3 regions of the Paenibacillus sp. G2S3 genome follow, and region 1 is predicted to be linked to each of the others. Evidence: predicted binding sites of a transcription regulator. Region 1 holds the regulator's gene; each other region holds the start of a gene.
The links. Region 1 encodes Rex, which represses fermentation and respiration genes when NADH is low (regulators of the CRP and FNR family bind a similar motif). Its sites were predicted from a motif close to TTGTGAAATATTTCACAA; they were not measured.
Positions count from the first base shown of each region.

Region 2: adhE (bifunctional acetaldehyde-CoA/alcohol dehydrogenase) is a predicted target of Rex. The motif match lies at 5,258-5,275, and genes of this name have one in related genera.
Region 3: QNH28_RS27905 (formate/nitrite transporter family protein) is a predicted target of Rex. The motif match lies at 6,281-6,298, and genes of this name have one in related genera.

Region 1 covers NZ_CP126095.1:4,589,701-4,599,827, forward strand. Annotated here, with positions in the region: gene asnS (asparagine--tRNA ligase) at 1-607, opposite strand, end outside; gene QNH28_RS20130 (acetate/propionate family kinase) at 629-1,837, opposite strand; gene QNH28_RS20135 (3-hydroxyacyl-CoA dehydrogenase family protein) at 1,834-2,706, opposite strand; gene QNH28_RS20140 (AAA family ATPase) at 2,840-4,342, opposite strand; gene QNH28_RS20145 (hypothetical protein) at 4,335-4,877, opposite strand; gene QNH28_RS20150 (cell wall elongation regulator TseB-like domain-containing protein) at 5,288-5,806, opposite strand; gene QNH28_RS20155 (amidohydrolase) at 5,976-7,277, opposite strand; gene QNH28_RS20160 (redox-sensing transcriptional repressor Rex) at 7,264-7,917, opposite strand; gene dinG (ATP-dependent DNA helicase DinG) at 8,049-10,127, opposite strand, start outside.
Region 2 covers NZ_CP126095.1:4,851,187-4,861,313, forward strand. Annotated here, with positions in the region: gene pflB (formate C-acetyltransferase) at 48-2,309, opposite strand; gene adhE (bifunctional acetaldehyde-CoA/alcohol dehydrogenase) at 2,562-5,183, opposite strand; gene QNH28_RS21410 (ABC transporter substrate-binding protein) at 5,582-7,045, opposite strand; gene QNH28_RS21415 (carbohydrate ABC transporter permease) at 7,178-8,050, opposite strand; gene QNH28_RS21420 (carbohydrate ABC transporter permease) at 8,052-8,972, opposite strand; gene QNH28_RS21425 (response regulator transcription factor) at 9,090-10,127, opposite strand, start outside.
Region 3 covers NZ_CP126095.1:6,298,089-6,308,215, forward strand. Annotated here, with positions in the region: gene QNH28_RS27880 (glutamine--tRNA ligase/YqeY domain fusion protein) at 1-1,596, opposite strand, end outside; gene QNH28_RS27885 (GNAT family N-acetyltransferase) at 1,827-2,375, shown strand; gene QNH28_RS27890 (MOSC domain-containing protein) at 2,469-3,113, opposite strand; gene QNH28_RS27895 (GNAT family N-acetyltransferase) at 3,094-3,624, opposite strand; gene QNH28_RS27900 (MFS transporter) at 3,695-4,915, opposite strand; gene QNH28_RS27905 (formate/nitrite transporter family protein) at 5,349-6,176, opposite strand; gene QNH28_RS27910 (FAD-dependent oxidoreductase) at 6,736-8,112, opposite strand; gene QNH28_RS27915 (formate--tetrahydrofolate ligase) at 8,449-10,083, opposite strand.

The sequences.
Region 1 (10,127 bases):
AGGAATATACACGGCCTAGTGCCATTGCCGCAGCTTCCATATACAACTGTCCGCTTTGTGTTAGATAGGCGTCCTCATCGAAGTACTTCGTGTGGAACAAGTTAGTAGTTCCTTCTGCTGACGTTGGCGTCAGAATCGGAGGATCCACCTTTGTAAATCCACTCTCGTTGAAGAACTGTTGGATTGCACGAATAATTTCCGCACGAATTACCAGAACAGCCCGCTGCTTCGAGGCACGCAGCCAGAGGTGACGGTGATCCATCAAGAAATCTACGCCATGCTCTTTCGGAGTAATTGGATAATTCTCTGTAAGATGCAAGACTTCAATTCCAGTTACAGTCATTTCAAAACCAGATTGACTGCGAGGTTCCTCGCGGATAATTCCGGTAACATACAAAGAGCTTTCCTGTGTGAGGCTCTTAGCTGCATCCCATACCTCTTCAGGCACTTCTGATTTCACTACAACTCCCTGAATATAACCTGTACCATCACGAAGCTGCAGGAACTGAATTTTACCACTGGAGCGCTTGTTGTTTACCCAACAACCGATAACAACACTCTCTCCAACATGTTCATTCACGTTCTTAATTACACTCTTGTTAGCCATGCCTTCAATCTCTCCTCTAATTTAGCCGTTAATTCCTTGCACAATACGGTGTGTATCACGTGCAATGACAAGTTCTTCGTTTGTCGGAACTACTAGCACTTGTACCTTGGAATCTTCCGTAGAGATACGACGTGGATCGCCGGAACGAACTTTGTTAGCTTCAGCATCCAACTCAATACCCAGGAATGTAAGGTTATTTAGCAGTTTCTCACGAAGCAATGAAGCATTTTCACCAACACCGGCAGTAAATACGATCGCATCTACACCGTTCATGGCAGCCGTATATGAACCGATATACTTGCGCAAGCGGTACTCATACATTTCAAAAGCTAGTGTGGAATTAGGCTCACCTTTTTCCATACCCTCAATAATATCACGCATGTCACTGCTTACGCCCGAAATTGCTAAGAGACCACTATGTTTATTCAACATGGAGTTAACTTCGCCTACGGACAATTCTTCCTTGTTCATCACATAAGGGACAATAGCTGGGTCAAGATCGCCACTGCGAGTACCCATCATCAAACCTTCCAGAGGGGTCATACCCATGGAAGTATCCACGGATACTCCACCTTGAACTGCAGTTACACTACCGCCGTTACCGATATGACAAGTAATGATCTTCAGATCTTCCAGCGGACGCTCCAAGTACTCCGCAGCAGCCTTGCTTACGAAGTCGTGTGATGTACCGTGTGCGCCATAACGACGAACTTTATATTTATTGTACAATACTCTAGGAATAGCGTACATATAAGCTTTTTCAGGCATGGTTTGGTGGAATGCAGTATCGAATACAACAACCTGCGGTACACCTGGCATATTTACTTCAGAAGCCGTAATCCCCATCATTGCTGCTGGGTTATGCAGTGGTGCAAGGTCAAACAATTGACGAATTTTCGTTTTTGCGTCAGCATCCACAAGTGCGGAGGATTTGAAGAACTCTCCACCATGCACTACGCGGTGACCTACAGCATCAATTTCTTTAATAGATTCAATTACACCATGCTCTTTGTCTGTAAGACAAGCAAGGACTTTGCGAATCGCAGTATTATGTTCCAGAATTTCGCTTACTTCTGTCACTTCCGCTTTGCCAGTAGGTTTATGATTCAGAATGGAGGAATCCATCCCAATACGTTCAACCAAACCCTTAGCCAAAACCGATTCATCGGTCATGTTATACAGCTGATATTTCAAAGAAGAACTACCTGAGTTAATAACTAAAATATTCATACACGGTCACCATCCTTGTCGTACTTGAAGAAGCCTTCTCCTGATTTCATACCCAGTTGTCCTGCACGTACCATCTTCTTAAGAATTGTAGAAGGACGGTATTTCAGTTCTCCGTATTCACGGAACATATTTTCGAGTGCCGCAAGTACCGAATCCAGGCCAAATCTGTCAGCCATTTCAAGCGGTCCATATTGGAATTGATAACCAATACGCATAGCATCGTCAATATCCTGTGCGGAGGCAACGCCTTCTTGCAGCACATGCATAGCTTCATTGATAAACAAGCAAATGAGGCGTGATGTTACAAATCCTGGGGATTCATAAATCATTACACCTTTTTTCTCAACAATCTCATCAACAAAGGATTTTGTATCTTCAAAAGTAGCATCTGAAGTTTTCAGACCACGTACGATTTCTACAAGATCCACTTTAGCTACAGGATATATGAAATGCATTCCGATCACGCGTTCCGGATACATCGTAGAACTTGCAAGTTCAGTCAAGCTAAGTGTTGATGTATTGCTGGCAAGAATAATGTGGTTCGGGCATACTTGATCCAATTGATTCAAAATCTTTTTCTTTTCTTCCAAATCCTCAACAATGGTTTCGATAACCATGTCACAAGAGCTGAGCTCCGCGAAATGTGTCACTTTTTGAATGCGGCTAAGAATCAGCTTCTTCTCAGCTTGAGTGATCGCCCATTTCTCCAGTTGCTTATCTAGACTTGTCTCGATCATTTCGTAAGAGTAGTCCAGTTTCTCCGCGGTTTTCTCCACCAGTAATACATCCAGGCCTTTGGCTGCTAACATTTCAGCAATACCTTGTCCCATTGTGCCACCGCCGATGACACCTATTTTTTTGAAATTCATAAAAAAGTCTCCATCCTTTCAGGTATCTATACTTTTGTATTGTACCTTGTCTGTCGCAAAAATTTATAAAGCCCGACATATAATGATATCTTAGCATGCCTGAAAAGTAAAAAAAAATAACCAGCATAAATATTTATGCTGGTAAAAGGACGCTGTCACGAAATTGACATCGAAATTGCTCTCCAGAGAGTACTTCTTCCTTCATTAAAATGTCAAGAGAGTAATCAAATACATTTCGTTGCTTTTCAAGGTGCTCACGAGTGCGCGTCATCAACTCATCCAATATCTTACTATTTTCCTTCATAAGCTCTTCAGTGGTAACCATTTCCAGCTTGGCAATACCCAGCGAAGTTAATCCTGACTTCATCATCGTTTCCACAATATTTAGCGCCTGATCGAAATCACCGCGTGAACCAGTGCTTCGTCCGCCATAATACATTTCTTCAGCCGCTGCTCCACCAAGTGCAATCATAATCTGGTCTTCCAAATAATCTTTGGTGTACAAATACTGCTCTTGCTGAGGATTGTGTCGCACATATCCAAGGGCTTGCCCACGCGGAGTCAGCGTAACCTGACTAACGCTTCCTGGACGAAGGAGCTCTGCCATGATGGCATGTCCCAATTCATGAATGGCGACCCTCTTTTTCTCTTCATGATTGGTTTCTCGATCCGTTTTTTCACCCATCATTACCTTGTCAATCGCCATCGACAGATGCCGCTGCTCCACTTTTGTCAAGTCCTCACGCATCATATAAATCGCAGCCTCATTCATGACACTTTCAAGCTGAGCACCGGAAAAGCCATAGGCTTCTTCAGCGATTTTGTCGAGACTCACCTCTGTATGAAGAGGCTTATTCTTCGCATGCAATTCTAGAATCGATTTGCGTCCCTTTTTGTCAGGCATGTCCACTTGAATATGGCGGTCGAACCGTCCAGGACGTAACAATGCTGAATCAAGCATTTCTTTCCGGTTTGTTGCAGCTACCAGCAAAATACGCGGAGTTTCGTTATTATAAATACCATCCATCTCGGTCAATAGCTGATTTAAGGTCTGATCATATTCACGTTGCTGACCGCCTTCGCGCTTACCGCCAATTACGTCAATTTCATCAATAAAAATAATGGCACTTTGTTTGTTCTCCTTAACAGCACGGTTACGAGCATCCTTGAACAAATCGCGGATCCGACCAGCCCCGACACCAACATACATTTCTACAAATTCACTACCTGATGCAGCTACGAATACGGAGTTTGTATAATGCGCTGCTGCTCTGGCCATAAGGGTCTTACCTGTTCCCGGAGGACCAGTGAGCAGAATCCCTTTCAAAGGACGAATCCCAAATTTACTAATCTCCTCGTGCCGGATCAAAAAATCGAGTGCCTCACGAAGCTCTTGCTTCGCATTATCTTGCCCACCAATTTCTTCAAAAGTGAGCTTTGAAGGCCCTTCCTTCTGGCGTTTCTTCCCCGCACCAGCGTTCACCGTAAGCCCGCCACGCAAATGAGCAATTATAAGTAATGCAGTAAGCATTCCAGCTGCTATAACAATCGGGAATATATTAATACCTAAAAAAGCCATGAAAATAAACAGCACAGGAATAAATCCGATTAAAATTTCTTTAAGGTACTTAGGCATTATTCCATACCCCCAAGGTCGCAGGTTTTCGCGGCAAAATAATAAATTTGCTTTCTTTACCATTACTCAAGCTTACATACACATTGGTATCGTCGATTTCAGTAGATGCTATCACATCTCTATATTCCGAATTTTGCTCTTTCAATCTATCAAGCTCTGTAGGTATAATCGTATATTTATGGCTCTCCATGGCTTCAGCTACAGAGAACATCGCTTTATCCCAATAATCATCCAATAGTTCACTTGAATTTTGCTCCACATCCAGTTTAAGCTTACGTCCCTCAATCACTGATTTTCCTTCTTTGGATACATATGATACTAGATCACGTAAATTCGTGCCCGGCTGCAAATCAAGTTTCAAAGTGACCTCTTCGCGGTTAATACTAATATGTGAAGTATTTACTCCCTCAAATCCAGATACAATCTTTTGGAGTGGTTCCTGTAAAGCAAACTGACGATATAAAAAGAATCCTCCAAATAATAGCATAGCCGACAGTAGAGACGTTATTAGTACAGGTACAAGACGTAATTTCAAGAAACGTCCTCCTCTCAAAGATGAAAAAATGTAAACAGAATGATCCAAAGTCATAGCTGTCAAAAGCTCATCAGAACCTAACGTTCTACTAATACTGTTCTAATTACAAACAGTAGTATATCACATGTGTATATACGAAATTTTAAAAAAGTGTGAAGATATTTAAAATTTTATTTTTTAAATATTTCCAATTTATTAAACATCTTGATTTATTTCGACAAAAAAAGGGCTGTTACTCTTAATTAACAGGCCTTTTTTCACATGTATCCTTAAATATAATATATAAAAACCACTCTTATAGTATATCACATTTCGTATACTAATAGTATATCAAATTAGTATTTCATTTGAACGAAAACAAGCGAACCATAAATGGTCCGCTTGTTTCTCCTGTAGTGCTTTTGTTTAATTTAGCGGCTAGGTAAACTGTATCCTTCACCCATTCGAGCCCCATCTGAGAACCGATAAAATTGATAATAGTACCGACCGCTTTGTTTATAAAAAAGCTGCCAAGCATACTCTCCGTTATATACTCCTGGCAACAACCGCTCAATGCTGATGTCCGGAAGATCGGCTTTTATAAGGCTACGCATTTTCGCTTCAGAAGTCCCTTTACTTAGTTCCTCAGCAAATACTGAATCGGTGTCTTCAGCAATCTTCCCGTCTACAGTAAAACGTACCCAAACCATCAACTCGGTCCCAGCTTCATTCTTCCCTGTTAAGACCCAGTACACCGCATTTTCATCCCACACGGATTTTTGCGCTTTAGTTACCTCTGTTAGACCAGCACTCGTTTTGGCGACATCCTTAGCGATATCTCGCTCGTTCCATTGATCTTTCATAATATAAGCATAGAACTGGATAAGTCCGAACAGAAGGAGCAGAATCAGAACTGACCCCAGGAGGATCCATTTTTTCCTTTTCTTCAAGGTGCAGCTCCCTTTCTAGTAATATATCTTTTTTGATTATATAACACACCTGTGTGTTTATCCAAAGTTTCATATCCAATTCAATGATCTAATTATCAGAAACACAAAAGGCTGTAACTTTGCAATCGCAGAAAGTCACAGCCTTTCAGTTATTCGTTATGATCTTAGACTATCGTTTAAGCAGTCCATCAAATGATTCTTGCGCCTTACGACGGATTGCTTCCTCATCTAGCGTTACACATTCTCCATGTTTTACAACCTGTTTACCATTCACCCATACATGCTCAACGTCCTTGGCGCTGGCAGAGTATACAGCATGAGACAACAGATCTGTGTGTGGTAGCAAATGCGGCTGGTCTATATCAATCGCGATAAAGTCCGCTTTCATGCCAACAGCGAGTCTACCCACATCATTTAAAAAGATAGACTTTGCGCCATACTCTGTAGCTATACGCAGCGCTTCCGGAGCTGGAACAGCCGTCGGATCACCACTTACACCTTTATGGATGAGAGCTGCAAGACGCATCTCTTCAAACATATCCAGGTTATTATTGCTTGCCGCACCATCTGTACCCAGTGACACCTTCACACCAGCCTTTAGAAGATCCGTAACCCGCGCCACTCCACTAGCCAGCTTCAGATTACTTCCTGGGTTATGAGACACGCCTACATCATGACGAGCCAGTATCTCGATCTCTTCATCATTCAAATGAACGCCATGTGCAACAATAGACGGACGTGTGAACATTCCAAGCTTCTCTAAATGCGCTACAGGCCGAAGTCCGTAATCCACCACATTCTGCTCCACTTCGCGTTTGGTCTCGGACATATGGGTATGCATCGGTAAATCCAAATCATGTGCCGCTTGTACAAACTTAACAAAGAAGTCCGGTGGGCAAGTATATGGGGCGTGTGGCGAGATCATCGTCGTAATTCTACCATCAGCCTTACCATGCCAATTTCGTGCAAAAGAAATCGCTTCCGCAAGCTTGTGATTTTGTACTTCCTCTGGGCATAAGCCAATTACGCCTCTCATCAGTACGGAACGGATGCCTGATAATTCGACTACCTCTGCTACTCGGTCCATATGATCATACATATCCAAGAAGGTTGTAGTACCACCTTTTAGCATTTCCAGAACCGACAAGGAGGTTCCCCAGTATACATCTTCTCCAGTGAATTTCGCTTCCATCGGCCACATCTTCTCTTGAAGCCACACCTGAAGGGCTAAATCATCTCCATAACCACGAAGTAATGACATTGCGGCGTGGCCATGTGTGTTTACCAGACCTGGCATAAACAGCAGACGACTGCCATCAACAACTTGCACACCATCTTCCATTAGAGGCTCTTCTTTTCCTATGTAAGTGATCAAATCATCTTCAATAGTCATATATCCACTTAGAACCGGCTCATCCGTTCCCGGAGTAAGAAAACGCCCGCCCTTGATAATCGTTTTATTGCTCTTCATTTCCGCTTTCTTCCTTTCCGTCTTTCAAGTAATAAGCAAGGCTTTGCAAATCCGTTGTAAAATCGGCAGCATGAACCCGGATATTCGGTGGTGTTTTAAGAATCACTGGCGCAAAATTCAAAATTGCCTCAATGCCAGATTCAATAAGAATATCTGCTACATTCTGCGCTTCTGAATCAGGCACTGTAATAATCCCAATTCGAATACCTTGCTCACGAACCGTCTGACCTAGCTCCTCCATTGGTTGAACGGTAAGAGAGTTGATTTTACGCCCAACCTTAGGCGCATAAGAGTCAAATATTGCGGTAATCTTCATAGTATCTTTCAGATAAGCATTGTAATTAGATAATGCATGTCCAAGGTTACCGGCACCAACTAAAGCTACATTCAGTTGTTGATCCAGCTTCAGAATATGACGAATTTTCTCAATAAGGTAAGTTACGTCATACCCAATACCTTTTCTACCAAAGTCTCCAAAATAAGCTAAATCTTTACGGATTTGAGCAGGATTCAGATCAAGTTTTTGCCCTAGTTCTTGTGAGGAAACGGTTAATATTTCACGTTTCTGGAGATCATTCAAGAAACGCAAGTACACAGGAAGTCTGCGAACAACGGCTTCTGATATTTTATCCGATTTCATAATTTACCTCCTAATTTAAGTAATATTCTGTTCATATCCTATCGAAATTTCTGCACCTCGTCTCAATGAAGAGCGGTATTCTTATACCGCCCTTCATTGTAGAGTGATTAATTATAGGGAAGACGCCCTTTTCAAGAAACGCCTCCGTCCTCCAACCACTCCGCTATACGAGGAACCATTTGATCTGTAAGCATATGCTCCATTTTCGGGCCAGGCAACGAATACAGGAAATACTTCCCATAGTGGGATTCGATCACCCTTGTGTCATACACAATAACAATACCCCGATCCTGCGCTGTCCGCACCAGTCTTCCAAATCCTTGCTTAAAGCGTATAACCGCCTGAGGAACAGACAACTTCATGAACGGATTCTTCTTCTGGGCTTGTAATAACTCAGACTTCGCTTCCGCTAGGGGGTGATTCGGCGGTTGAAATGGAAGCCTCACGATGGCCAAGCATGTTAATGCTTCACCTGGAATATCTACACCCTCCCAAAAGCTGCTTGTTCCTAACAGTACAGAGGCTGCACTGTCCTGAAAACGGCGGATCAGCTTGCTGCGGCTACCACCTTCCACGCCTTGCCCTAGCACCGTGATCTCTTGTGAGGCTAGAGCCTCTTTGAGAGGATCATAAACCTGGCGTAGCATCTTGTAAGAAGTAAACAGGACAAGCATCCGCCCACGTGTTGTAATAGCTGCTTCTGCTAGCGACTGTACGAGTGTATCGACAAATCGAGCATCTCCCACACTACCCTTCACACTAGGGAAATCCCGCGGAATAACCAGCAGTGCCTGTTCCCGATACTTAAATGGAGAAGGGAGTAATGATGTCATCAATCGCCCTTCTTCGGCAGCCTCATTTAATCCAAGATTATCGATCATAAACTGGAACGATTTATCGACAGAGAGTGTCGCCGAGGTTAGCACGATACTTTTCTTCTTGTCGAAAAACAGCTCCTTAAGCTGAGTACTAACATCAACAGGAACGGCATACAACTGTAGCGATTTACTGCGATAATTTCCATTCGCCTCCAGCCAATATACTACATTCTCGTCGTTTAATCCCATAAAAAACCGAACTTGCTCACGTATAGAAGCTAAATCCTTAAATAAGCCGCTAATATCGGTAACTAGACTATCTGAGGAAGATTGACCTTCTTGGTCACGCATCTCATTAAGCATTTTATCACCCTTACGGATAATTTCGCTTAATGTCAGATTCATAGTATTCTCTAAAGCAACCAATTCATCCCAATCATTCGGTTTACGGGTAGGAAGTAACCGCATGACTAACTGTCCAGCTTCTCCCGCCGCTGCATCGCTACGTTCCGGCAAGAGGCTGAATAGTTTATCACTAAGTAGATCCCAGGTTTCTTTTACGGTAAGCAGATCCGGATAGATTCTATCGATCACTCCACTCCATTCAGAAGCTTCCTCACTGCCTGATGACTGAAGCATTTGGCGAAGCGTAGGAAGTTGGCCATTTCGACTATCCTTATAAAGACGCGAAAGTGTATGTGCAACCGTGAAATGCTTCATATGCATGCCTAAATGCTTGCCAGCCACATCCTCCAGATGGTGGGCCTCGTCAATAACAAGATGTTCATAAGCCGGAAGTAGCTGGTGCCCAGCCTTAACATCTGCGAACAGCTTAGAGTGGTTCGTAATGACCACATCAGCAATACCAGCTTCATGTTTTGCCCGGTGGTAATAACACTTACGGAACCAAGGACACGAACGGCCCAGACAAGAATCGGTATCGCTTGCCACCGTCTCCCAGAAATCTCCGCCACGACCACTTAGATTGAGCTCTTCGTCATCTCCTGATTCACTTTGTGTCAACCAAACGATCATCTGAGCCGCAGTAAGCGCATCTTCCCTCGGACTTATAAAGTCTTTTTTATTAATTTTATGTTCAAACTTACGAAGACACAAATAATGCCCTCTGCCCTTAAAAATTGCAGCTTTAAATGGAAAAGGAACTACCTGCGTTAACAAAGGAATATCACGCTCACGCAATTGATCTTGCAGATTAATAGTATGAGTGCTGACCATGACTTTTTCATTCGAGCGTACGCTTTGGTATATGGCAGGCAGCAAATAACCAAGCGATTTGCCGGTTCCTGTCCCTGCTTCGATCAATAGATGTTTGTCTTCGGCAAGTGCCGTCATCACCTCATTGATCATAATATCCTGAGCTTCTCGGCTCTC
Region 2 (10,127 bases), 260 kb from region 1:
TTTCAATGTAGTACTTCATTCAAAGATCTTCAATGAATAGGAACGAATTACATCGAACCATGGAACGTACGGTTAATTACATCCATTTGTTGTTCGCGAGTCAACTTGATGAAGTTAACTGCATAACCGGATACGCGGATAGTCAATTGTGGATAATTCTCTGGGTGATCCATAGCGTCCATCAGCTGTTCACGATTAAATACGTTAACGTTCAAATGCTGAGCGTTGTTATGGAAGTATCCGTCCATCATGTGTACCAGGTTAGACTTACAGGATTCTTCGTCTTTACCTAGTGCCTTAGGTACGATGGAGAACGTGTTGGAGATACCATCTTGTGCATCGGAGTAAGGCAGTTTGGCTACAGAGTTCAGCGAAGCCAGAGCACCTTTCTTATCACGTCCGTGCATTGGGTTAGCACCTGGTGCAAAAGGTTCGCCTTTCTTACGTCCGTCAGGTGTAGTACCTGTTTTCTTACCGTATACTACATTCGAAGTAATGGTCAATACCGATTGAGTCGGTACAGCATCACGATAAGTTTTGTTTTTACGGATCATTGTCATGAAGGTTTCAACCAATTCTACTGCGATGCTGTCTACAGCATCGTCATTGTTACCGTAGCATGGGAATTCGCCTTCGGTTTCGAAGTCAATTGCAATACCTTGTTCGTTACGAATTGGTTTAACTTTCGCGTATTTAATAGCACTCAGGGAGTCAGCTGCAACGGACAGACCAGCGATACCGCAAGCCATAGTACGCAGAATATCACGGTCATGCAGTGCCATTTCAATACGTTCGTAAGAATATTTGTCATGCATATAGTGGATGATGTTCAAAGTGTTAACGTAAGTCTTAGCCAACCACTCCATCATCGGTTTGAAGCGTTTCATTACTTCGTCATAATCCAGATATTCAGAAGTGATCGCTGGGAATTCCGGTCCAACTTGTGCTCCGGATTTCTCGTCTTTACCGCCATTAATAGCATACAGCAAAGCTTTTGCCAGGTTAGCACGAGCACCGAAGAACTGCATTTGTTTACCGATGCGCATTGGAGATACACAGCATGCAATCGCATAATCATCACCCCAGTATGGACGCATTAAATCATCATTCTCATACTGAATTGCACTAGTTTCAATGGAAACCTTAGCACAATATTTTTTGAAGCCTTCAGGCAATCTTTCGGACCACAGAACAGTTAAGTTTGGTTCCGGAGCTGGACCCAAGTTGTACAGGGTGTTCAGGAAACGGAAACTGTTCTTGGTAACTCGAGTGGTTCCGTCTTCAGCCATACCACCAATGGATTCAGTTACCCAAGTAGGGTCACCGGAGAATAGATCGTTATAGTCAGGTGTACGCAAGAATTTCACGATACGCAGTTTCATTACGAAATGGTCGACAATTTCTTGTACTTGTTCTTCAGTCAAAGTACCTTCTTCAATATCTCGTTCTGCATAAATGTCTAGGAAGGAGGATACACGTCCCAGGGACATCGCCGCACCATTCTGCTCTTTAACCGCTGCCAGATATCCAAAGTATACCCATTGCGTAGCTTCCTTGAAGTTCGTCGCTGGTTTGGAAATATCCATACCGTGAGCAGCCGCCATTTCCTTCAATTCGCCAAGTGCACGAATTTGCTCGGACAGCTCTTCACGCAAACGAATTACTTCTTCAGTCATGGAATCCACTTCAAGCTCAGTTAGTTGTTGTTTTTTGTCTTTAATCAAGAAATCAATACCGTACAGAGCAATGCGGCGGTAGTCGCCGATAATGCGTCCGCGGCCGTAAGCATCAGGAAGACCTGTGATAACGCCGGATTTACGCACTGCTCTCATGTCTGGTGTATATGCATCAAATACGCCTTGGTTATGCGTTTTGCGAATGTTCGTGAACATATCAACGATGTTTTGTGGAAGCTCGAAGCCATAAGCCTTCGTAGCATCGACCATCATCTTGATTCCGCCGAATGGCTGGATAGAACGTCTGAAAGGAGCGTCAGTCTGCACGCCTACAATTTGTTCCTTGTCCTTGTCAATGTAGCCTGGAGCATGTGAAGTGATTGTGGAGACAGTATCTAGGGAAACATCCCATACGCCGCCTCTTTCTCTTTCTTCCTTGCTCAGTTGGGAAATAATCTTCCACAGTTCAGTTGTGTTACTAGTAGGTCCTACGAGGAACTGCTCATTACCTTCATAAGGCTTAATGTTACTAGCGATAAAGTTGTTAACGTCAACTTTCTTAGACCATTTACCTTTTACAAAATTACGCCATCCCGACTTAACCTCTTGTACATCTTTTTCAATCACCGACATGCTAAATCCCTCCATCTATATTTATTATATTTGTAGAGATCGCGGGCTTGAAGGTTGATCCCGTGTCTCGTGATCCCCAAAAGATGTGGTTGTTCCAAATTTCACAATCAACATTTCATATGTGGGACCGTTGTTTATATAAACATTCTAGTTTATTTTCTATAAAAACACTGTGACAAATATCACCTTTCGAGTGATATTTGTCACCTTTATCTAAGTCCACAACTATCCTATTCTCTATTTAACCATTTGTTAATTATCAAATCTTCCGTAGAATGCATTACGGTATACATCAGCAAGCTCAGATACCAGTGGCAGCTTAGGATTGGCAGTTGTACACTGATCTTCAAACGCACGGTCAGCCAAGTAATCTACACGCGATTCGAAGTCCTTAGCATCAAAGCCCAGTTGTTGGAACGATTCTTCGATACCCAATTTTTTATTCATATCGCGAATCGCATTGATCAGGCTAGTTACACCTTCTTCAGTTGTGCGAGCTGGCAATCCCAGAATACGGGCAATTTCAGCGTAACGCTCATCAGCTACGAAGTGCGAATATTTAGGGAATGAAGCGAACTTCGTAGGTTTTTTAGCATTATAGCGGATAACGTGTGGCATAAGGATCGCGTTAGTACGACCATGAGCGGTGTGGTATTGTCCGCCCCATTTATGCGCCAAACTGTGGTTAATACCCAAGAACGCATTCGCGAAAGCCATACCAGCCAATGTCGATGCATTGTGCATTTTCTCACGGGCAAGCTTGTCACCTTGAAGTGCGGATCTTTCTAGATATTGGAACACCAGTTGAATCGCTTTGATAGCCAGACCATCTGTGTAGTCACTCGCCATAACAGATACATAAGCTTCGATAGCATGTGTCAATACGTCCATCCCTGTATCAGCAACCGCCGTTTTTGGCAAGCTGTAGACGAACTCAGGATCGATGATGGCTACGTCTGGAGTTAATTCGTAGTCAGCCAAAGGATATTTAGTGTGCTGTTCCGTTGTTTTATCGGTAATAACTGCGAAAGATGTTACTTCCGAACCAGTACCCGAAGTAGTTGGAATTGCAACGAATTTCGCTTTATTTCCCAGTTTAGGGAATTTATAAACCCGTTTACGGATATCCATGAATTTTTGCTTCAGACCGTTAAAGTCAGCATCTGGATGTTCATAGAATAACCACATTCCTTTTGCAGCATCCATTGGGGAACCGCCGCCAAGTGCGATGATGCAGTCCGGTTGGAATCTGTTCATCATTGCAGTACCTTTTTCAACTGTAGTTGTCGATGGATCTGGTTCAACTTCTGAGAACACTTCGATAGCTACAGGAGTTTGGCGTTGACGCAGGTAATGTTCAACTCTTTCAACATATCCAAGCTTAACCATCATTGGGTCAGTGATAATTGCAACACGTGTAATATCAGGCATTTTGGTCAGGTACTGAGTAGCGCCTTTTTCGAAATAAATCTTGTCAGGTACTTTAAACCATTGCATATTCACGGTACGACGATTCACCCTTTTCACGTTGATCAAATTGATTGCTGTAACGTTTTGCGATACGGAGTTGCGACCATAAGATCCACAGCCCAGTGTCAGTGAAGGGATATTAGTGTTATAGATATCGCCGATAGCGCCATGTGTCGAAGGCGAATTGACGAGAATACGTCCTGTTTGCAGACGGTTAGAGAACTTCATGATCACTTCTTCGTTGTTGGAGTGGATAGCCGAGCTATGACCCATACCGCCAAATTCAACGATTTCAGCTGCGCGTTCGATACCTTGATCAGCATTCTTAACTTTATAGCAAGCAAGAACCGGACTCAATTTTTCCGCAGATAATGGGTATTTAGTGCCTACGCCTTCGAGTTCTGCTACCAGAATCTTTGTGCCAGCAGGAACTTGAATGCCACACATTTCAGCAATCTTCACTGCCGATTGGCCAACGATTGCTGGGTTAACCGCACATTTATCAACGTTCATTGCACCGCTAGTCAGCTTACCAGCTTCTTCTTTATTAACAAAGTAGCAGCCATTAGCAATCATTTTCTTCTTCACTTGGTCGAAGATTGGTTCTTCAATAATAATCGCTTGCTCGGAAGCACAGATCATACCATTATCGAATGTTTTAGAAAGAATGATGTCCGTTACCGCTTGATCGATATCAGCACTCTTTTCAATGAAGGCTGGTACGTTACCAGGGCCTACACCAAGAGCAGGTTTACCACAGCTATAAGCTGCTTTTACCATTGCAGATCCGCCAGTTGCCAGGATAAGAGCAACGTCTGGGTTGTTCATCAAAGCGTTTGTCTTGTCCATTGTTGGCATTTCAATCCATTGGATACAGTTCTCAGGTGCGCCAGCTTTCACGGCTGCATCATGAAGAATTTTAGCTGCTGCAGCACTACACTCTTGCGCAGATGGGTGGAAACCGAATATAATAGGGTTCCGTGTCTTAATCGAAATCAACGCTTTAAACATCGTGGTGGATGTTGGGTTGGTTACTGGAGTGATGCCCATAACGATTCCGACGGGTTCAGCAATTTTTTGAAAGTTCTCATATGGATTATCTTCAATAACGCCTACTGTTTTATCATATTTAATTCCGTGCCAGATATATTCTGTCGAGAAGATGTTCTTCGTAATTTTGTCTTCGTATACGCCGCGTCCTGTTTCTTCGACGGCCAATTTTGCGAGGTACATATGTTTGTCGAGTCCAGCCAACGCCATTGCATGAACGATTGTGTTAACTTGCTCTTGGTCTAGCGCCATGAACGCCTCATGCGCTTTTTTCGCTTTATCCACTAAATTCTGTATATACTCTTCAGCGGTAACTTGTTTAACTTGGGCGGCGACTTCATTCTTAACTGCCATCTCCCTCGTCCTCCTGTCAATTTTTAGTTGTTTTTCTCTACACATTTATCTTATCACATGATTTCTACCTTGTATAGTGAAATCTTTCACAAAGTATAAAGTTTTTTTGATTTGTTTTCAAAGCGCTTTCATTCGATCATATTATAGTCTTTTTACCATATTATGTGCTATAAAACCCTTAAAATCTTAGAATTATACTTTGATAAGCAAAATATTAAGCCCATTTTGTCCCATACTTCTAAATACACCCTCAAAAAAACATCCCCTACAGCAAAAAAAATTCGATTCTTCTACGCCATAATAATTTCCAGTTTATTATCACTATTTCTAATCATTTATAAATTTATAAATCATCACAACAAAAAAATCGACCCAAAGGGACCGATTTTTTCACTTGCCTATTCCGCTTTAATCGTATCAAAGAATTTCTCTTGAACTGTTTTAGCTGCTGCTTCAAGCTGGCTCTTAGAATCCGTTCCTTTTTTGGAGAACAGCTCTTGAATGACATTAGACATGGTTGCGTAGTAGTCCTGTGTATTGTATTGAGCTTCAGGCTTACCATCCAAAAGTCCCATAATATCAGGGCTGTATTGGTATACGTTTGTATACTTGTCATAAACAGCTTTAGTCTTCTTACCGAACTCAGAATCTGCTGAGTAGTAATCTAAGAGCGGCGGGATAAAGTATTTGCCATCAGCTGTACGTTGTTGAAGAACTGCATCCAATGCTTCCAAACCTTTATCAGAGAAGTAATCAAATGTGATATAACGGAATGCCATTTCTTGCTCGTCAGGTGTTGCATTAGGATTAATTACGAGGTAATCGCCACCAAGTACCCCAGTATGCTTGCCGCCTTTTTCCATAGCAGGCATTGGATATGTGAGCACATCCTCAGGTTTCAGTCCACCTTGATTCAGCGCTTGCTCGATTACGCCATCGGATCCAGCCATTACCATTGCTGTACGACTTTGTTGGAATGCGCCTACAGCATCGCCCCAGCCCAGAGCCCAGTCCTGAGGAATCGCGTTAGCTTCCCATCTAAGTTTCTTGTAGAAATCCAGCGCTTTAATACCAGCATCGGAATTAAATGTAGCTACAACTTTACCGCCTTCAACCTTTTGGATTTCGCCGCCAGCTTCGAACAGGAAGTTGGTCCAGTTCCAGCCTGCTTCGTTACCCTTACCCATTGGAGCAATACCGGAAATACCTTTTTTAACATCAGCTACGCCTTTAGCCGTATTCAGCATATCATCCCAAGTCCAATCCATTGGTGGGACCGCAACGCCTTTTTCATCCAGCATTTTTTTGTTGATCATCGTAGTTGTTACATAACCTTTTTGAGTTACGCCGAAAACTTTACCATCAATGATAAATTGATTTTGCAGTACTGGGTTAATTTGATCCTTAAATTCATATTTATTCCAAAGATCCGTAATGTCCGCAACCCAGCCCTTTTCCACCAGGAATTTAGCTTCTGTAGCGTAGGTGTTAAAGAAGGTTGGTGCTTCATTCGCAGCCATTTTGATTCCGATTTCACTTACATTGTATTGCCAGTCGTCTTTAACGATTTCAACGTTTGGATATTCAGCTTGAAAACGCTTAATCTTGTCATCTTCTTGTGCTCTCACTTCAGTCAAGTCAGGTGTTGGGTAGTGAATCTTGATCGTCACTTTTCTTTGAGTAATGTCATCCACCGGCGCATCCGTAGCGGTTGCTGTATTATCCGTTACCGCATTTGTTGGCGCAGTGGATGCTTCCCCGCCTTTGTTTCCCGCTGTGTTTCCGTTATTGTTGCCGCTGCAAGCAGATAGCAATGATCCGGCTACAAGTACGCTTAGTAGAACGCTAGAGTACTTACGCATTGAAACTCCCCTTTTCAATTCATAATTATCTTACATATTGATCATAAATTAGAAACCGTTTACAAACGAGGTGCATTTATATTCCTTTCATGTGCATGTTTACGATCCATGGTTAAATTCGTCGATAATTGCTTACCCTTTCACTGCTGATAAAGCAACCCCACGCATAATGAATTTCTGGAAAATCAAGAAGACAATAATTGGAGGCAACGATACTATAAACAGGATTGCAAATTTAATATTAGTATTGAGTGCCTTCACATTAATAACGTATTTATAAATCGCTGTCGCAAGCGTATATTTCTCTTCACTATGCATAACTAGAGATGGCCAGAACCAGTCATTCCATGCGGTAGAAAAGATAAAGATCGCTAGTGTAGCAAAAATCGGAATCGATAGTGGCACGGCAATGGAGAAAAAGCTTCTCGGCTCAGAGGCCCCATCAATGCGTGCGGCTTCAAAGATTTCTGGATGAATCCCGTCAAAAAAGTTCTTTAACAATAAAAAGTAAAAGGTGTTCGCACCCGCTGGCAGCCAGAAAGCCGCATACTGATTCAGCAATCCGAGCTCCTTCAAATTGACAAAGTTCGGAATCATGTAGCTGGTAGCCGGAATAAACAATGTCATTAGAAAGAAGAAGTAAATCGCTCTTTTGTACGGAACATTCATACGGGAAATACTAAAAGCCGACATTCCCAATACGACTAGAGTCACAACCATATTCCCTAAAAAGATATAAATAGTGTTTCTAAGGAACATCGGCAGATCAATGTAATTCATAGCATCCTTAAGATTGCTGAAGTGCCATTCCTGAGGAAAAAAATGCGGTGGGAATGAATTCACCTCTTGATTCGACTTCAACCCGTTGAATAACGTCATACAAATCGGGTACAGCATGCTAAAAACCATAATCAAAATGACAATGCACATCAAGCCATAAATGATCTTATTACTTGTTTTTTTCAAGTCGTGTTCTGAAAGAATTCCTCTATCTGCGCTCTTCATCTTAATAGTCCTCCTTGTTAAGCTTGAACTGTAAAATGCCCAAACCACCTAGGACAATGAACATTAACATACCAAGCGCAGTAGCTGTTCCATAATCAAGTCTTGTAAATGCATATTTTACGATTAACAATGCGTAGGTAAGTGTAGTATTATTTGGTCCACCATCAAGCAGCGCCATCTGTGACTGATACCCTTGTGAAGTACCTATAATTTGTAGGATTAGCATCAAAAAGATTAAATTACGCAGTGAAGGCAATGTGATGTACTTTATACGTGCCCATATACCTGCTCCATCAATCTCGGCGGCTTCATACCAATCTCGTGGAATGCTGAGTACTGCAGCCAAGTATATTAGCATCCCTGATCCGAACTGCTGCCACGTCTCCATAAACACAAGGGAAATCATCGACCACCTTGTATCTGTCAAGAAGGCAACCTGGTCCACACCCATCGAGGTTAATAACGCATTGATCGGACCTACCGGATCATAAAGCCATCTCCACAGTCCATATAGAACCACACCAGGCATTACGAAAGGAAGGTAAGCCGCTACACGTACAAAGCCCCCAAACTTTCTAAGCTCTGAGATCATAATGGCAAAAGCAATCGGAACCCAGAATCCAATAATAAGACATAGAAACATGTAATACCCAGTGTTCTTTAATGCGGTCAAAACATCTGGATCACTAAGTGCTCTACTGTAGTTCTCAAAGCCTACAAAGCTGTTCCCTTTAACAAAATCAACATGGTAGAAGCTGTACAGTAAGCCTTTGAAAATTGGAACCCATAAGAACATAATAAAAATAATAACGGCAGGTACGAGGAACATATATCCCCAAAAGTTTTTCTTCCAGCGGTTTTGCTTGTACGGTGTTCCCTTCAGCGTCGCCGGGTTTTCGGTTACTACTGCGGTTTGATTCATCAGACTCCCTCATTCCATTGTTCTTTCAGCATTTTTCGCAAAATGCTTCCTACCTTAAATTGTAGGAAATGAGGGTTGTACTGAACATGTCTATATCTACCGAAGTAAGGAGTGTTTTTACTTCTTCAATTCGCTGGGACTAATCCCATAAAATTTTTTGAAAATTTTACTAAAATGCTCCGGCGATTCATAACCCACACGTTCTGCAATTTCGTATCTGCGAAGATCGGTATTCAAAATCATCTCCCGACTTTCTTCCATCCGGAGCTTGATTACATATTCCCACAGGTTATAACCTGTATTTTTCTTAAATAGGTAACTCAAATAATTGGGGCTAACATGATTCTTCTTAGCCACATCGTGAATCGTCAGTCCTTTTTGCGCATAGTTCTCGTCGATATATTCTTTCGCTTTTTGTACGATCAGATTGCTATGGGTATGAAGCTCTTCTACAGATGGATCACTCGTGTAACTGTTCCAGTTGAAATCCCCATAATAAAACACATAATGGTCACTGTGCGCATTGTTCCAGAGAATTGCATTGGAGGCCTGACGGTTCAAAACGGCCATAAACGAAAGCCCCTTTAAAATCTGGCTGATGCCAATGACCACGTTCAGATGTAAATATTTATGGATATTAAAATGAAGACTACGGCCAAGAATATCTAGTCTATTGATTTGGCCGGCAGATGAATCCTCATAGCTTTTTTCATCCCATTGAATAATGATCGTAATTTCTCCATCCGGTGCATAAAAAGCTATCGAATTCCACTCCTGATCCATTAATTCTTTGGCAATGTTCAGCGCAGCATAATAAAGCAGCCGTCTGTCCCGCATAGTATACTGCTTCTCCTGGTTCACTCCAGACAGGGGTACCTTAAGTTTTAAGACGGAAAAATACGGCCCTTGCAGCTTCAGGTTATCCAGCTTCTGCAAGTTATCTGCTTCAGCTAGTACAACCCCAGGGTCAATGAGCAATTCGTTCAAGAGCTTGCTGTATTCCGGAAGCGGCTCTTCCAGTCGAAAACTTTCATTAATCCCAGACATGAAGACATCTAGTTCTGGAGAGGGCTTACCCATCTTAAGGAGCACATTTCGGACCGAATCCAAAAACTGCTCACTATTCAAAGGCTTAATTAAATAATCCTTAGCCCC
Region 3 (10,127 bases), 1.7 Mb from region 1:
GAACTGGAATTTATCCTGAGCCACGCTATCCTTAAGTGCAGGTTCGACAAAGCCTTGTAAGATTTCAATGGACTTAGGATTAAGCTGATCTAAGAAGCTAGGCTCCGATTTCTCTACCGAGGAATCTAAACCTTCAACTTCAACAGCCTCTTCCGCTTCTTCCGCAGAAATCAGAGGCTCGTATAAACGGAATTCCGCAGGAACCGCTTGGCTAGCTTCAACCCAGTGCAACGTACCTTTTACCTTACGGCCTGTAAATCCGCTGCCACTCTTCGTTTCTGGATCATACGTACAATGCAGTTCCACTACCTCGCCATTCTCATCCTTAATAACCTCATTACATTTGATGAAATAAGCATGCTTCAGGCGTACTTCATTGCCAGGGAACAACCGGAAATATTTGTTCGGCGGATTCTCCATGAAGTCATCACGCTCAACATAAATTTCACGTGAGAACGGAATTTGGCGTACGCCCATTTCCTCATTCTCTGTATTATTCTCCGCTTCAAGCCATTCTGTTTGACCTTCTGGATAATTGGTGATAACAACCTTAAGCGGTCTTAACACAGCCATTGTACGCGGTACAGTTAGCTTAAGATCCTCACGGATAAAGTGTTCCAGCATTTGCAGGTCCACCAGACCCTGACTCTTCGAGATACCCGCTTCATATACGAATTTACGAATCGCTTCCGGCGTATATCCTCTACGGCGTAGACCAGAAATCGTAGGCATCCGTGGATCATCCCAGCCATCCACATGTCCTTCGTCTACAAGTAGCTTCAGCTTACGCTTACTAGTCATCGTTTGAGCCAAATTCAGACGACCAAATTCATATTGATGAGGGACAGCTGGCATCTCACATTCAGCTACAACCCAATCGTAGAATGGACGTTGATCTTCGAATTCGAGCGAGCAAAGGGAGTGAGTGACCCCCTCAATAGCATCTTCTAACGGATGAGCGAAGGTATACATTGGGTAGATACACCATTTATCGCCTGTGTTATGGTGATGTGCATGTGTAATCCGATAAATTACAGGATCACGCAGGTTAATGTTCGGTGACGCCATGTCGATCTTGGCGCGAAGAACCTTCTCGCCGTCCTTGAATTCGCCTGCACGCATACGGCGGAACAGGTCCAAATTCTCTTCGATACTACGATCGCGATACGGACTATTCTTTCCTGGCTCTGTTAGCGTTCCGCGCAATTGGCGAATTTCATCCGCACTGAGGTCATCAACATAAGCTTTGCCCTTAGTAATTAATAATTCGGCACGTTTGTACATTTCTTCGAAATAATCAGATGCAAAACGCAGCTCTTCCCATTCATAACCGAGCCACTTTACATCTTCCTGAATCGAGTTCACATACTCCGTATCCTCTTTGGCCGGATTCGTGTCGTCAAATCTTAGGTTAGTCTTGCCACCGAACTCGTCCGCCAGTGTAAAGTTAATCCAGATCGCCTTGGCATGTCCGATATGTAAATAACCGTTCGGCTCCGGCGGAAAGCGAGTGATAACTTCCTTTACTTTACCCGTACGGAGGTCTTCGGTAATAACATTCTTAATAAAATTGGAGGGGGTGCTACGGTTCTCCACAGCTATCAACCTTTCATTCTGTAGTGTTACACTACTTCTTGTTTAAACATGTTTCCTACTAATATACCCGTTAACCGTAGATTGATCAATAAAAGGGGGCACAAGGCATGGATCATTTTTTAGTGTCTTTAGACCTTTTGACTTCTGTCAGGGCGATAGAGTAGCATGATAATCATAAGAAATAATCCATAATCATACATAAGGCCTTGTGCCGAAAAGGAGGCAACCGCTTGTTTAATTATGTCATCGATGAAGAGCTAATGTTAAAGCCGATTATGCCAGAACACGCTCGGCATATGTTCACGTTAGTAGAGCACTCACGTGAACGACTAAGACAATGGCTCCCTTGGGTGGATGCCGTTACGGAACAGGCTCACACTCTTAATTTCATCAAAAATGCAGTTAAACAAAGCACTGACAATGGTGCTTTTACCGCTGGACTATGGGTTCGCGGTGAGCTCGCCGGTGTTGTTGGGTATCACCAGATTGACTGGCATAACAGAGCTGTTGGGATCGGCTACTGGCTTGGTGAAGGCTATGAAGGCAAAGGGTATATGACCAGTGCCTGTCGGGTTCTAGTGGACTATGCACTACTGGAAATGGAGCTACAACGTGTTGAAATCCGCTGCGCAACCGGAAATGTTTCCAGCCGGGCGATTCCGGAACGGCTTGGTTTTGTGCTCGAGGGTGTGATTAGACAGGCAGAGAAACTGCCTCATGGCTACGTAAACCACGCCGTATACGGTTTATTGCGTAGTGAATGGCAGCTGCTCGGCTAAGCTAGGCTACGCAAGCAAAACATATAAACTCATAAATAGAAATAAGCCTGGAAGGCATACGCCTCCAGGCTTATTTTCGTATGTAGATCGTATCTAATTTTCCGGCAGACCCAGCTGTTTTCGAAATTTGTTCCGAACTACGGCAGAAAGAGTTTCTAGCTCCGCAAGCTCTGCCAGTGCAGCTTCCTCTTGCAGCCCTACTTGCATTAAATGCAGAACATGCGCCACGGACGCACCGCCAGCCCCATTTTCTTTTTTGACAATTACATCTCCGGTTGAAATCTTCCCTTCACGAAGCACACGCAAGTAAAATCCGCTATATCTAGTGTCCAGTACTTGAGCTGGAAGATCTGCCGGACCATGCTTTTGTGAGATTTTGAAGCAAGGATACCGGGGCTGGCTGACCTGCAGCACAGTGGTGCCTATTTCGTACACATCGCCAATGCACACGTCTGTCTCCAATAAGCCGGCAGTTGTTATATTTTCTCCGAAGGCAGAGTATTCCAGCTTCTTCCCAAGCTGCTGCTCCCAGTAGGAATAGTGCTCGATCGGATAGGCACAAACTGCCTTATCAGGACCGCCGTGATGTTTAAGGTCTGCTTGCCCGTCTCCATCAAATCCGCTCATATGTAGCTGAACCGATCCTTCTGCAGGCATTTTATAAATGCCAGTTTCTAAAGGTTTCCCCCGATAATCCACTGTTATCGGCCGCCCCACATTAAGCGAGATGATCTCCATATCCTTTTCCTCCTGTCAGCATGCAGCACATAAATATTTCATCCACATAACGACCGCCTAGATAAAACTCCTCCCGCAGACGTCCCTCTTCCACAAACCCACATTTACGATAAAAAGAAAGCGCTGATTCATTACAGGATAATACGCGTAAACGCAGCTTGCGAATGGCGTTCTCTGCGGCATGTTCCTTAATAGCCTCTATGAGCTGCCGGCCAATACCTAAACGTTGATAATCCGGATGGACAGCAATATTGACCTCACACACATGCCTGTTACTCTCCATTCGACTAGGACAGCCAAACCCAACATATCCGCATAGCTTGTCATCCTTTAACGCGACAAGCTGTGAACCCGGGGGAGCATTCAGTAGGTAATCCTCTTGAGAACGCCACATTAATGGCCCCGGACTAGTGTCCTCCGTCCAGATCATATGATCCAGATGTATCAGTTCCCGCACGTCTTTAATCTCTGAGAATCTTATTATAAGCCTATCCCTGTTGCTTCGTTTCATAAAGATGTACACCCCTTGCCTTGCACCTCTATAGAATTCATCGCAGATCATTTGAATCCACTATGCTCAACTATCCTATTGACCGCTCCAATGAATTTCCTCGGCGGTTGATATATGCATGAACGATAAAGAATCCTACGGACAGCAGTGCCATCGCACATGCCAACCATGCGGTAGGCGCTAAGCCTCCACTATCGTATAACCTACCCATTAAGTATGGTCCAATCACCCTGCCGACTGCCCCCATGCCTCCACTTAGCCCTAAATAGAAAGGAGCACTGCGACCTGCATGATCCGAAATAAAGGAAGGCATGGCCGGAGATATCAGCATTTCCCCAAGCGTAGCGAGTACCATCCCAAGCACTAGACCTGAATAAGTCGGCATCCATAAAAGAACAGCATACCCACCCAAATAAAATAGAGCACTTACTGTCATTTGGGCCGTTGAGGTGGATGCGAACCAGCGTTTAATCACTGTTACGAGTGGCTGGGCCGCAAAAATAAGAATACCGTTCAGCGTCCATAGGAAACCATACGTTTTCTTAGGCCAGCCCTCTGAAATAATAAAAGGGGACACCCCTGTATTCCAGATAGAGTTCCCTAACAGTAGGAACATCGAGGCAATACCCATATAAAGATAAATTCGTGTATGCCCCATTAGCTTCCAGGTGGATTGTTTGTCAGGACCAGCCTTCTGGTGTTCTGCGACCTCCTGTGAAGAATCTCCTCCAACTTTCTTGAGATATACAAAAAAGAATACCGCAAATACCGCTGAGGTTACGCCGTTCATCACAAAGCTGAGCATATAAGAAATATCGGCCAAAAAACCACTTAACGCCGTACCCAGTGCTACACCAATATTATTGGCGACATAAATAACATTAAACAGCTCTCCGCGCTGCTTCGTAAAACGAAAGCCGATAAACGCCTGAATCGCAGGTAATGACAACGAATTAAAAAGCCCTACCAATCCCATCGCGACCATAAATAACGTCCAGTTGCTACTTGCTGCCGGCAAAGTGAACAGGGCAAGTGCATTCATGCCCAGTGCTCCAACAATCAGCCGGTTAACGCCTACCTTATGATAGAGTGAGCCCCCGAGTAGTTGACCCACGATCCCTCCAACCGATTGAATAAGAATTACTAATCCAGCATCCGACATGCTGCGTCCGAGCTCATCAAATACATACATTGTAACCAGAGGCCACATCAGTGCACTACCGGTTGCGTTAATTAGGCTGGCAATTAAAAATATCTTAACTTCTTTAGGATAATTCTGTAAAAACTTCATAAGTAGTGTACATCCCCTGTAATATATGTGTCATTATTCCATCCAGTATTATCCCAAAACAGGGTTCAGAGCAAGCAGACGCATTGACGTGCTATCGTGATAAAGTATCTCCATACTCTACCTCTTATTTAGGTCTAACTTCTACCGTAGCTGAGAAAAAAGTGGCCCCGTTCACGTCCGCAATCCTCCATTGCTCCTACTATCTATTTATATATTATAGTTGCCGCTATCGTCCGTAAAGCAGACTAAACAAAACGATGTGATTCGTTCTTGCAAAGTCGGGGTAATAGAGCCTAGAAACACTCCCCCTTTTAAAATTCGCCGTGCATCCGAATTCGTTCCCCCGAGATTGGATACATCACGGCGGATTTTATTTGTTTATACAGTAAAAAGCACCCCTCGACTATTCTAAGGAGTGCTCTATAAGATAGGTTTAGGCGTGTTTCTTTACACCGCTGCCGGACATGCTGTCCACGGATTGAATAGATGCAGGCTCTTTACGCAGGTAAGCCATCCAATAAGCTGCCGCAACAAAAATGGCGCCGCCCGTCAAGTTGCCTAGCCATACCGGAACAAAGTTATTGAAATACTCTCCCCATGAAAAATAACCTTCAAAAATAGCAGCCGGAATTAAGAACATGTTGGCTACAACGTGCTGGAAGCCGATAGCTACAAAAGCCATCGTTGGGAACCAGATGCCGAGAATTTTACCACTGAAGTTATCTGCTCCATAGGAGAGCCATACAGCCAAAGCTACGAGCCAGTTACAACCGATACCGGAAACAAATGCCGGCAAGAAATCTGCCTCAAGCTTATGTCCTGCCATCTCCACTAATTTTTCCAAATACACACCGTCAGAGGTTAGACCAACCACGTGACCGAAAAAGTAAGCTACAAACAAAGCTCCCGCTAGATTGCTCAGGGTAATCAATACAAGATTCTTAACAACTTCCCAGAAGGATATCTTCTTCGCCATAAAAGCAAGTGGCACAGCCATCATATTGCCTGTCAGTAGTTCTCCCCCTGCAAGCAGTACTAGAATCAATCCAACAGGAAAGACTGCTGCCCCTATAAAGTTAGCGATGGATCCCCATTCATGTGGTGCGCCAGCAATGACGCGAATATCCAGTAAAAATCCGAGCGCGATAAACGCTCCTCCCAGAAAGCCCAGAATTAGTACGGTGCTTAAAGGATTGTGCGCCTTTTTTATGCCGTTCTCGACCGTGACTGCGGCAATCTGCTGCGGTTTATTATAAGCCATGATTCCTATCCCCTTCATCTATTTACTTAAAATTTGTTCCTTTACGACCATTGTAGCGTGTCATAAAACACATTAACGTGATAATTATCACTCCACGAAAAACTAAGTGAAAGTTTTCACTGACATGTCAAATTTACTGTAGTCTGTGCACCATTAGAACATAAAGCTTATTTAATTGATCAAATTATCTCACTTTTGACCACTTTTGAAGTGAACAAAGTTGTTATCGGACTCAGATGTCCTTAACCGTAGCTTTTGGGCACATTTGGCTCGATATAGGACCCCATAGTCACTATTCGCACGAAAAACACCAAAATTGCACCTCATTTTACGTAATAGCTGCACTGGTGTCCGAAAACACACTCAAAAGACAATGAATGGCTAAATAGCGTCTTATGGGTCCGTACCATAACCGAAGCCAAGCGGGTTTGCACCTACCCATGCAGAGAATCATCCTCCACCTAACAAAAAAAGCAGCGATCTCCCTACAGGGGGATCGCTGCTTTGCTAAAGACCAACTAATTCATCCAAATCCACTTCGGAGACAAACGTCCCCTTTTTATACGGTTACTGCCTCTTTACTTGGTACTGATGTAGGTACTGATGTAGGTAACGATTCAAGACCTACTGTATTCAGGAAGTTCCAAGGCTTGTTGTAATGAGGTTGGAAGAAGAAATCAATAAAGGCAAGCTGATCGATTGTCATTTTATTTTGAATACATACAGATACTGTGTTGATCGATTGCGTCAAATCCGTCTTGGACATGATTTGTGCTCCGAGAATACGGCGTGTAGCGCGATCAAATACAACTTTTAATTGAACTTGCTCGAAGGTTGGCATAAATTCCGGACGGTAGTTGTCAATAATCATGGTTGTTTCTACGTCCATTCCTTCAGCTTTAGCTGCTTCTTCAGTAAGACCGGTAGCAGCGATATTATCTTCATAAATCTTAATGCCGGAAGTCCCTTGAGTACCCATATAAGGAATTGTCTCTGTCATCAAGTTACGTGCGACCAAAGTGCCCATCCGTACTGCATTGGTTGCTAGTGGAATATAAGTGTGCTTACCTGTAGGGTTGTAATGAATCGCGCAGCTGTCACCAGCGGCGTACACATCTGGGCAACTAGTCTGCATATAATCATTGACCAGAATTGCGCCATTTGGCAGCATATCCACTTGACCTTTTAAGAGCTCAGTATTCGGACGGAAGCCGATACAGAGAATAACAAGATCAGTCTCATGCTCCCCTTGGCTTGTGATAACCTTGGTAACTTTACCACCTTCGCCAGCAAAAGAACTAACCTTCTCATTCAGCGCTAATTTAATTCCATGATCCTTAAAGGATTGTTCGATCGGTGCAGTGAACTCTGGGTCCAAATATTTATTTAGAATACGATCCTCACCATCAATTAGCGTGACCTGCTTCCCGTTCAATTGGAAGGCTTCCACCAATTCTACGCCGATATAACCAGCGCCTACGACTGTGATTTTATTCGCGTGTTTAGCCTTTTCTATAATGGTGTTGGAATGCTCATAGTTCTTGCAAAGCAAGACACCTTCCAGCTCAAGCCCTTCGAGCTTAGGCACAATTGGCCATGATCCTGTAGTCATAATCAGTTTATCGTAGGTATCGTCAAACTCCTGTCCCGTTACCAAGTTGCGAACACGCACCGTTTTGGACTTCGTATCCACTGCGGTCACTTCGTGACGCATGTTGGTCTTTACACCAAGCTCAGCAAGCTTCTCTGGAGAAGAATAGAACAGCCCGTGAGGGTCTTTGACTACTCCACCTACGTATAAAGCAATTCCACAGGATAAGAAAGAAATATTATCATTACGCTCATAAACCGTAATCTCGGCTTCTGGGTAAAGCTTAGCAGTATTTACAATTGCGGCAGTTCCGGCATGGGTACATCCAATGACAGCTACTTTCATTATTTTCTTCCTCCTTCAAATGGACAACCTGGATATATATTCGAATTACTTGACTGACCAAATTAGATATCTGATCACCGATGAGTTATTTGTGATTTATTTCACTTTATAAACTGATTATATTGTGATATTTATCACATTACAAGTCTTTTCGCCTATATTCTCAGATTGTTCACAATTTTAAGCATTTTCCGTCACTGCTGCCGATTGCGACCTCGTTAGCTTTGCCATAGGCGTAAGACATTATGTTCTGACCCCTCAGGATATACTTTCTTATAACGCGCAAAAAAGGCTTCCCCCTCGTCCAACAGGGAAAAGCCTAATCATAAACTGAATTTACACCAAACCGTGAATCACGCCATCCTCATCCATCCATAGTGCCTCAGCGGCTGGTTTAGCAGGTAGACCTGGCATCGTAACGATATTGCCCGTAATCACTACAGCAAACCCTGCACCGAGCGAAAGGGTTATATCACGGATACCTACAGTGAACCCTTCAGGAGCGCCAAGCAATCTAGGCTGATCTGAGAAGGAATAAGGCGTCTTCGCCATACATACTTGAAGATCCTTTAACCCAAGGCGCTCAATCACCGCTAGGCTGCGTTTGGCCGCAGGAGAAAAGTTAACCTCCGAACCACGGTAAATTTCGCGCACAATCTTGGTGATTTTGGAAGAGATGTCGAGTTCATTCTCATACAAAGGAGCAAAGCGCTCAGTGTCACTTTGGTCCAGAAGCTTCTTTAGTTCCGAAGCCAACTCTTGTCCGCCCGCACTACCTTCTGCCCATACCTTGGATATTGCCGCAGGAACGTTCAATCGGCGGCAAGCCTCCACAACGTCAGTAATCTCTTCTGGGCTATCGCCTTCAAAATGATTAATGGCAACAAGAACAGGTACCCCAAATTTGCCGAGATTCTCTACATGACGCTCCAAATTAGACAATCCAGAGCGCAGCGCCATCCGGTTCTCCGTTTGGAGTTCATTTTTAGGTACACCCCCGTTATATTTCAAGGATTTCACCGTCACGACAAGCACTGCCGCTGAAGGGGCTAGACCCGCTTGCCGGCATTTGATATCCATGAATTTCTCTGCACCCAGATCCGCTCCGAAGCCTGCTTCCGTAACCACAACTTCTCCCAGCTTGAGTGCATAACGAGTACCGATAACACTACTGCAGCCATGGGCGATATTCGCAAAAGGACCACCGTGTACAATAACAGGAGTACCCTCCAAGGTCTGCACCAGATTAGGCTTAACCGCTTCCTTCAGCAGCGCTGTCATCGCTTCAACTGCCCCTATTTGCTCGGCCGTTACAGGCTCTCCCTCTTGGTCATAACCAATCAAAATGCGGTTCAAACGCTTTTTAAGATCACTCAGATTATCGCATAGGCATAATACAGCCATAATCTCAGAAGCTGTCGTAATCTGGAATCCACTTTCCCGTACAGCTCCATTTCCATCTCCGAGCCCTGTCACGATATTCCGCAGACTGCGATCGTTCATATCCATCACACGTTTCCAAACGATACGCTGCGGATCAAGACCCAGCTTATTGCCTTGGAAGATATGATTGTCAATCATCGCTGACAATAGATTATGTGCAGAAGTTACTGCATGAATATCACCCGTAAAGTGCAAATTAATCTCATCTGCCGGAACGATCTGTGACTTACCGCCACCCGTGGCACCGCCTTTCATGCCTAAGCATGGTCCGAGGGAGGGTTCGCGCAAGGCAGCCACGGTCTTTACTCCTGCTGCGTTCAATGCCTGTGCCAGCCCAATGGTTGTTAAGGTCTTCCCTTCGCCAGCAGGGGTTGGATTCACCGCAGTGACCAATACCAGCTTGCCATCTGGCTTGTTCTTCATGTCTTCCCATAAGGAAGGTGACAGTTTACTTTTATATTTTCCGTATAGTTCCAGATGCTCTTCGCCAATTCCCGCTTGTGCTGCTACCTCTGTAATTAACTTCATGCTTGTATAGAACCCTCCTGCCGTTATTATCCTGCTGCATCCCA